DNA from 2 places in the Aeribacillus sp. FSL K6-1305 genome. Region 2 is predicted to be linked to the other one. Evidence: a T-box and tRNA genes for the amino acid it is inferred to sense, from the RefSeq annotation. Region 2 holds a T-box; the other holds one or more tRNA genes.
The links. A T-box is a leader RNA that pairs with one kind of tRNA and senses whether it is charged. The one in region 2 lies ahead of leuS (leucine--tRNA ligase), so its partner is inferred to be a tRNA-Leu.
Positions count from the first base shown of each region.

Region 1: it has a tRNA-Leu gene. The T-box ahead of leuS (leucine--tRNA ligase) is inferred to sense a tRNA for this amino acid. The anticodon was not compared.

Region 1 is NZ_JBBOQV010000002.1:750,842-755,258, reverse strand. It holds gene NST97_RS13440 (hypothetical protein) at 74-280, shown strand; gene NST97_RS13435 (hypothetical protein) at 297-518, shown strand; gene NST97_RS13430 (protein rep) at 778-1,545, opposite strand; tRNA gene NST97_RS13425 (tRNA-Ala) at 1,623-1,695, opposite strand; tRNA gene NST97_RS13420 (tRNA-Pro) at 1,707-1,783, opposite strand; tRNA gene NST97_RS13415 (tRNA-Arg) at 1,787-1,863, opposite strand; tRNA gene NST97_RS13410 (tRNA-Leu) at 1,869-1,957, opposite strand; tRNA gene NST97_RS13405 (tRNA-Gly) at 1,965-2,036, opposite strand; tRNA gene NST97_RS13400 (tRNA-Leu) at 2,043-2,125, opposite strand; tRNA gene NST97_RS13395 (tRNA-Lys) at 2,133-2,208, opposite strand; tRNA gene NST97_RS13390 (tRNA-Thr) at 2,959-3,031, opposite strand; tRNA gene NST97_RS13385 (tRNA-Val) at 3,186-3,261, opposite strand; rRNA gene rrf (5S ribosomal RNA) at 3,284-3,399, opposite strand; rRNA gene NST97_RS13375 (23S ribosomal RNA) at 3,495-4,417, opposite strand, start outside.
Region 2 is NZ_JBBOQV010000002.1:1,629,200-1,633,616, forward strand. It holds gene NST97_RS17785 (GntR family transcriptional regulator) at 142-531, shown strand; gene NST97_RS17790 (diglucosyl diacylglycerol synthase) at 1,004-2,155, shown strand; T-box leader at 2,245-2,465, shown strand; gene leuS (leucine--tRNA ligase) at 2,533-4,417, shown strand, end outside.

The DNA.
Region 1 (4,417 bases), 880 kb from region 2:
GTATCCCAAAAAGACTTATATTTGTTTATAGTAGTAGTATATTGGCCCATATAATTCCAGGAAAGGATGTTTTTTGATTGAAAAAGAGTGTGAAAGTAAAGGAGATAATGCTATGATTGTGAAAAAGAAGAAATTTGGTTTTTTAGTGAAGATTATATTGGTTGCCCCACCTCTGTTAGGATCAACAAGTTTTTTGGGATTTAATAAATCAAGTAATGTTGCTCATGCAGCAGAAAAGAGAGTTGTAGTAGGGTCTTATACTTTATCCAAAGCTCAATAAAGAGTTGGCTAATAATATGAAAGCAATAAAAGGTAATAGTAATCTAAAAATTGTTATTTTAGCTATTGCTACTAAATGGGGTGGAGTTGCTGGATGGGCTTCTGCATTAGCAACACAACTGAGTTCTAATTCTCTTTATAAAAAAGAAGTTATAAATGCTGCAAAAAAAGGAAAGAGATTAAAAATAACAATAACTGATTATAAAAATTACCATACATCCTATTCAGTACAAATATAATACACGATTGTAAAATAATTTAAAATGGGGCGAGATTATGAATAAAAACTCACTGATAGCATTTTTAAAAAGTTATATTAGCCTCGCGGCTATAATGTTATTGATTTATTTAATCTTAGGTCCATCTGAAAATGTATCTTTGATTTTTGTTATGGCATTAGGGCTACCAATAACGGCAATAATGGTCTTCACAGGATGGGACAAAAAGTTAAAAAAACATCTACCTTAGTAAGAAATGCAGGCTCTAGGCCTGCTTTTCTTACTTGATTATGTAATTCTTTATGCCAGGATGCCAATAAGCCATAACCTCAAATGCAGCGTTTGCCACCTCATCATTTTCTTCCTCAATCTTAACCAGATCGCTGTCCTCTGCATCACCGAGATTCATTTCCTTATGTATCTCCTTCAAAATGCCACCATATCCGATTAGTCGCCGAGCCGACAGCGCGTCGTCCAGATAGTAGACCGTATCCAAATTGTCTTCAGTCACCTTGTTGCCGCGGACAAGATCTGTATCCTTCACAGGGTACTTTGAAATTTCCAAAACAGCTTTTTGCTCCTCTATAGCCTCTCGCACTTCACTCTCGATCTGTTCAGCATCAATCTTGGTTTTCCCTTTGCCCCGCTGTATATGTACAATCGGCGTGTAATCAAGTTTCATTGCCTTTTTCCAAAGGCTTGTCCAATCTTTTTGACTAATATATAACTTGCCTGTGAAATAACTTTTCTTTACTGGTAATAACACATGAAAATGTGGATGATATGTATGTTCTTCATGATTTTTCGTGATTTCTAAAGCTCGAAAATACCCAAGGACGGCTGCATCAAATCGCTTGTACTTCGTCAAACGATTAAACCCCTTCATCATATCGGAAATCGTTTGGCGAAGCTCTCCTCCCTCGACATTCCGAACTGTCAGTGTGAGAAATAACCAAGCACAATGATATCGCCGATTGGCTTCCTCAACAATCAATTTATTGTGATATGCAATTTTTAACGACCTGCGCCAGGCATGTCCATTTTTCATGGGCAATAAAAAAACCTTAGGAATCTCCCTAAGGTTCAGTGGATTATTGGAATTGGTTGTATAAATAAATATTTGGATGGAGCCTAGCGGGATCGAACCGCTGACCTCCTGCGTGCAAAGCAGGCGCTCTCCCAGCTGAGCTAAGGCCCCTTTAAATTCCCTGGTCGGGAAGACAGGATTCGAACCTGCGACCCCATGGTCCCAAACCATGTGCTCTACCAAGCTGAGCTACTTCCCGATATGGCGCGCCCGAGAGGAGTCGAACCCCTAACCTTTTGATCCGTAGTCAAACGCTCTATCCAATTGAGCTACGGGCGCCAATATGGTGCCGAGGACCGGACTTGAACCGGTACGGTAGTCACCTACCGCAGGATTTTAAGTCCTGTGCGTCTGCCAATTCCGCCACCCCGGCAGAGAAAAGCGGAAGACGGGATTCGAACCCGCGACCCCCACCTTGGCAAGGTGGTGTTCTACCACTGAACTACTTCCGCATATGATGCGGGTGGAGGGACTTGAACCCCCACGCCATAAAGGCGCTAGATCCTGATTCTAGTGCGTCTGCCAATTCCGCCACACCCGCGTCAAAATGGTGAGCCATGGAGGATTCGAACCTCCGACCCTCTGATTAAAAGTCAGATGCTCTACCGACTGAGCTAATGGCTCATAAAAAATTTTTTCTCCTAATCCATTTTTCATTTGTCAGATGTCCCTTCCTCTGCCAGTCTTTTCGAGGATGTTGGATGCGTCGGGACAACTCGTCGCCTATTCGATGAAGCCTTGCTCGTTGCTCTACCGACTGAGCTAATGGCTCATAAAAAATTTTTTTCTTCTAATCCATTTTTCATTTGTCAGATGTCCCTTCCTCTGCCAGTCTTTTCGAGGATGTTGGATGCGTCGGGACAACTCGTCGCTTATTCGATGAAGCCTTGCTCGTTGCTCTACCGACTGAGCTAATGGCTCATAAAAAATTTTTTTCTTCTAATCCATTTTTCATTTGTCAGATGTCCCTTCCTCTGCCAGTCTTTTCGAGGATGCTGGATGCGTCGGGACAACTCGTCGCCTATTCGATGAAGCCTTGCTCGTTGCTCTACCGACTGAGCTAATGGCTCATAAAAAATTTTTTTCTCCTAATCCATTTTTCATTTGTCAGATGTCCCTTCCTCTGCCAGTCTTTTCGAGGATGTTGGATGCGTCGGGACAACTCGTCGCTTATTCGATGAAGCCTTGCTCGTTGCTCTACCTGCTGAGCAATGGCTCATGATCAAAAATATTTTTTCAGCTGTCTCTTCTGTCTTAACTATTGGGAAGACGATCAATGACATCAGGGCAAAACAACCTGCCACAAATTTGATGAAGCATTGCTTGTCTGACAACTGATTGAAAGACATATTCATAATAAAACAACTAAAATGATGCCGGCGAGAGGAATCGAACCCCCAACCTACTGATTACAAGTCAGTTGCTCTGCCAATTGAGCTACACCGGCATAATAACAACTTCAATACTCAGTTTTTGCCTTTGCTTAAATTGTTATTCCAATGAAAGTAAGCTTGCTTAAGAAGAATCTCAATGTAGTACGCTGAAGTATAATCAAAGAAGACAGAACATGCTCTCCAATTGATCTTCACGAGCATGCAAGATGGTGGAGGATGACGGGATCGAACCGCCGACCCCTTGCTTGTAAGGCAAGTGCTCTCCCAGCTGAGCTAATCCTCCTAAAAACAATTAAATAAAGGCAGCCTGGCAGCGTCCTACTCTCACAAGGGACAAACCCTCACTACCATCGGCGCTGAAGAGCTTAACTTCCGTGTTCGGGATGGGAACGGGTGTGACCTCTTCGCCATTGCCACCAAGCAGCCTTTTCTGTTTTCCTTCCTGTTGTCAAATGACATCGGAATGTCATTCTTTCAAAACTAGATAACGTTTCTTTCACGAATAGATGCTCTTTCTTGGTTAAGTCCTCGATCGATTAGTATCCGTCAGCTTCACGTGTCGCCACGCTTCCACCTCGGACCTATCTACCTCGTCATCTTCAAGGGATCTTACTCGCTTTTCGCGATGGGAAATCTCATCTTGAGGGGGGCTTCACGCTTAGATGCTTTCAGCGCTTATCCCTTCCGCACATAGCTACCCAGCGGTGCCCCTGGCGGGACAACTGGTACACCAGCGGTGCGTCCATCCCGGTCCTCTCGTACTAAGGACAGCTCCTCTCAAATTTCCTGCGCCCGCGACGGATAGGGACCGAACTGTCTCACGACGTTCTGAACCCAGCTCGCGTACCGCTTTAATGGGCGAACAGCCCAACCCTTGGGACCGACTACAGCCCCAGGATGCGATGAGCCGACATCGAGGTGCCAAACCTCCCCGTCGATGTGGACTCTTGGGGGAGATCAGCCTGTTATCCCCGGGGTAGCTTTTATCCGTTGAGCGATGGCCCTTCCATGCGGAACCACCGGATCACTAAGCCCGACTTTCGTCCCTGCTCGACTTGTAGGTCTCGCAGTCAAGCTCCCTTCTGCCTTTGCACTCTCCGAATGATTTCCAACCATTCTGAGGGAACCTTTGGGCGCCTCCGTTACCTTTTAGGAGGCGACCGCCCCAGTCAAACTGCCCACCTGACACTGTCTCCCGCCCCGATCAGGGGCGCGGGTTAGAATGTCAGTACAGCCAGGGTAGTATCCCACCGTCGCCTCAGCGCAAGCTGGCGCTCACGCGTCTCTGGCTCCTACCTATCCTGTACAAGCTGTACCCACATTCAATATCAGGCTGCAGTAAAGCTCCACGGGGTCTTTCCGTCCTGTCGCGGGTAACCTGCATCTTCACAGGTACTATAATTTCACCGAGTCTCTCGTTGAGACAGTGCCCAGATCGT
Region 2 (4,417 bases):
CCCCGAACGAGTGAAATCATTCAGCGTTTTTTATATGCGGAATCAGAAAATGTTGATTGCATCTTTTCTGTATTATGTGTACTATATAATGTAGTACACATAATACAAAAGAGTCCTTTTTGTAAGAAAGAAGGGTATTTGATGTTTGAAATTGACCCGAGAAGTGCCACTCCGATATATGAGCAGATCATAAAAAAAATGAAAGAACTATGTATCAAAGGTGTGTTAAAGCCTGGCGATAAACTGCCCTCTGTAAGAGAGATGTCTTCCATGATTATCGCTAATCCTAACACGGTTTCAAAGGCTTATAAAGAGCTGGAAAGAGAAGGCTTGATTGAAACGCTGAGAGGACGGGGGACATTTGTATCGAAAATGGTGCAGAAAAAGCTGGATGAAGAGAAAATTGAAATAATTAAAGAGGAGCTGCGGCAAATTATGATCGATGCATTTTATGCAGGAATCAGCTTTGAACAAATATACCAATGGATGAAAGACATGAATAACGAATTTGCCAATGCTTTTCATAAATAAAGTTTAGCAAAGAAAAAGTATTTGAATCTCTGCAGCGAGTTTCAGCTTGTTTGGCTAAAACGGTTCAGAAAAGATAAAGGAAAAACTTTGTTCGGAGGGCATATCTTATTCTTCTCGGTGTTATTCATGCAGCTTTGGCTGCCCATTAGCTAGCTAAAAAATCCCCGGAAAAACGGCATAAATTCAATTAAACCAATGCGTATCGGTAAGATTCTTGTATGAACCATGCGAGTAAACGGGCAGAATTATTTTTTGTTGGACATTAAAAAATCCCAATCCATATATTTGTCATTTTAGCTATTGCAACCAACAAAAAACGAAAATTTCCAGTGAAATGTAAATGTAATAAAATAATAAAGGATTCTTAATTTTTTTCTCCTAAAATTATAAAAGGAAATATACATTTAAAGTGAAACTATTTTGATTTTAGTTCGTTCTAATTGTTGAGCTGCTTTAAGTTGAGGTGAATAAAATGTTAAAAGACCCAAAGATATTAATATTAACGGCAAATTACGGAAACGGTCATATCCAAGTTGCTAAAACATTGGAGCAGTCTTTGCATAAGATGGGAATCAACAACGTAAAAGTTTCTGATTTAATTAGCGAGTCTCATCCAATTATGGCGGAAATTACAAGATATTTATATTTGAAAAGTTTTTCCATCGGTAAGCAATTTTATCGGTTATTTTATTATAGTGTGGACAAAATGTCTAACAAACGCATTATGAATTTGTATTTGAAGCTTGGACACCGCAAATTGAATCAGCTAGTAAGGGAGATAAATCCTGACATCATCATTAATACATTTCCTATTTCCGTTGTGCCTGAATATCGCACGCGGACAGGCGTGTTCATCCCGACATTTAATGTGCTGACCGATTTTTGTCTTCACCGAGTATGGGTTCATAAAAACATTGATAAATATTATGTTTCGTGCGACGATGTGAAGGAAAAACTGACAATGCTCAACATCCATCCAGCGCTTGTCAAAGTAACCGGAATTCCTATTCGGCCGCAGTTTGAAGAAAAAATGGAAACGATCGATTTATATAAAAAATACAATTTGGATCCGAACAAGAAAACTTTGTTAATTGCTACAGGCGCTCATGGAGTTTTAAAAAATGTAAAAGATTTGTGTGAATCATTTTTTACACGAGATGACATGCAAATAGTCGTTGTATGCGGAAATAACCAATCGCTGAAAGATGAGCTTGAACCGCTTCAGTATATTCACCCGGATCGAATAAAAGTTTTTGGCTATGTCGAAAGAATCGATGAGCTCTTTCGCATTTGTTCCTGCATGATAACAAAGCCTGGAGGGATTACTCTCAGCGAGGCGGCCGCATTAAAAGTTCCGCTTATTCTCTATAAACCTGTTCCGGGGCAGGAAAGGGAGAATGCCGATTTGTTTGCAGCAAAAGGGGCGGCGGTTGTCATCAATAAGCTTGAAAAAGTTCAAGAGACGGTCAATGATTTATTTAACCACCCTGAAAAAATGGAAAAAATGAAAATGAGCATTGCTGAATTATATAGACCAAACGCTGCTGACACGATCTTGCAGGACATTTTAAATGAAGCAGAAATGCTGCTTGATTCAAGCTTGAAAGGGTCTGTCAATTATTAATTATTAGACTGAAATCCAAATTTTTCGACATTGACTTGCATGAACTCATAAAATTCATTAAAATAACAATATGATAAGTGGATGAAAAAGCAAGAACGGTGAAAAGGATCAGTAGTGGATAAAGGCGTCTAGAGAGTTGACGGAAGGTGAAAGTCAATCGTTGTTTATTCACGAACTCCCCTTTGAGTTGCGGGTGTGAAATGTATTCCGGTACAGACTAATGCCCGACGTGTTTCCACGTTACGGAACAGAGTGAGTGCATTTGCGCTAATTTGGGTGGTACCGCGGGAAATTGTCTCTCGTCCCTTCGTCGTGGGGATGGGAGTTTTTTTATTATTTGACGCTTATACATATATATAGCAAAGGAGGATTTTTACATGTCTTACAACCATCGTGAGATTGAGAAAAAATGGCAAGATTATTGGCTAAAAAACAAAACATTTAAAACAGAGGATGATTCCGATAAACCGAAGTTTTATGCATTGGATATGTTTCCGTATCCTTCGGGAGCTGGTCTTCATGTAGGCCATCCTGAAGGTTATACGGCAACCGACATTTTGGCGCGAATGAAACGGATGCAAGGATACAATGTTCTCCATCCAATGGGATGGGATGCATTTGGACTTCCGGCTGAGCAATATGCTTTAGATACCGGCAACGATCCTGCGGAATTTACGAAAAAAAATATTGATAATTTTCGCAGACAAATTCAATCACTAGGATTTTCCTATGATTGGGATCGGGAAGTAAATACAACTGATCCGGAATATTACAAATGGACGCAATGGATCTTCTTAAAACTTTATGAAAAAGGACTTGCTTACATTGATGAAGTGCCCGTCAACTGGTGCCCGGCACTCGGAACTGTTCTTGCAAATGAAGAGGTCATCGACGGAAAAAGCGAACGGGGAGGACATCCTGTTGAACGCCGTCCGATGAAACAATGGGTGTTAAAAATCACCGAATATGCTGACAGGCTGCTGGAAGATTTAGAAGAGCTTGATTGGCCGGAAAGCATAAAGGAAATGCAGCGAAATTGGATCGGCCGGTCGGAAGGTGCGGAAGTTCATTTTACAGTCGATGGAACTGATAAAACCTTTACTGTTTTTACTACTCGTCCTGATACGCTTTTCGGTGCTACGTATACAGTGCTTGCGCCTGAACATCCGCTTGTGAAAGAAATTACAACCGAGGAACAAAAAGAAGCGGTGGAAGCCTATTTAGATCAAATTAAAAGTAAAAGCGATCTCGAAAGAACGGACTTGGCGAAGGAAAAAACAGGCGTGTTTACCGGAGCCTATGCTGTAAATCCTGCCAATGGAGAAAGATTGCCGATTTGGATTGCCGATTATGTTTTAATGAGCTATGGTACAGGTGCGATCATGGCCGTGCCTGCCCACGATGAACGGGACTATGAATTTGCGAAAAAATTTGACCTGCCGATTAAAGAGGTTGTCGCTGGAGGAAACATCGAACAAGAAGCTTATACAGGAGACGGCGAGCATGTAAATTCCGACTTTTTGAACGGATTGAATAAAGAAGAAGCAATTGAAGCGATGATCAAATGGCTGGAGGAAAACAAAAAAGGACAAAGAAAAGTGACATACCGTCTCCGAGACTGGTTGTTCAGCCGTCAACGTTATTGGGGTGAACCGATTCCGATCATCCATTGGGAAGACGGCACGATCACAGCTGTTCCTGAAGAGGAGCTGCCGTTAGTGCTTCCGGAAACAGATGAAATTAGACCTTCGGGAACCGGTGAGTCACCTTTAGCGAATATTGAGGATTGGGTGAATGTCGTTGACCCGAAAACAGGCAAAAAAGGGCGGCGCGAAACAAACACAATGCCTCAATGGGCGGGAAGCTGCTGGTACTATTTGCGCTATATTGACCCGCACAATTCAGAACAATTAGCTGATCCTGAAAAATTGAAAAAATGGCTGCCTGTGGACATTTATATCGGCGGGGCTGAGCATGCTGTTTTACACTTGCTGTATGCCCGTTTCTGGCATAAATTTTTATACGATATCGGAGTAGTTCCGACGAAAGAACCGTTCCAAAAATTGTTTAACCAAGGAATGATCCTCGGCGAAAACAATGAAAAGATGAGCAAATCAAAAGGAAATGTCGTCAATCCTGATGAAATTGTTGAAAGCCACGGAGCGGATACTCTCCGTTTATATGAAATGTTCATGGGTCCGCTTGATGCATCCATTGCATGGTCAACAAAAGGACTCGACGGTGCAAGAAGATTTTTAGATC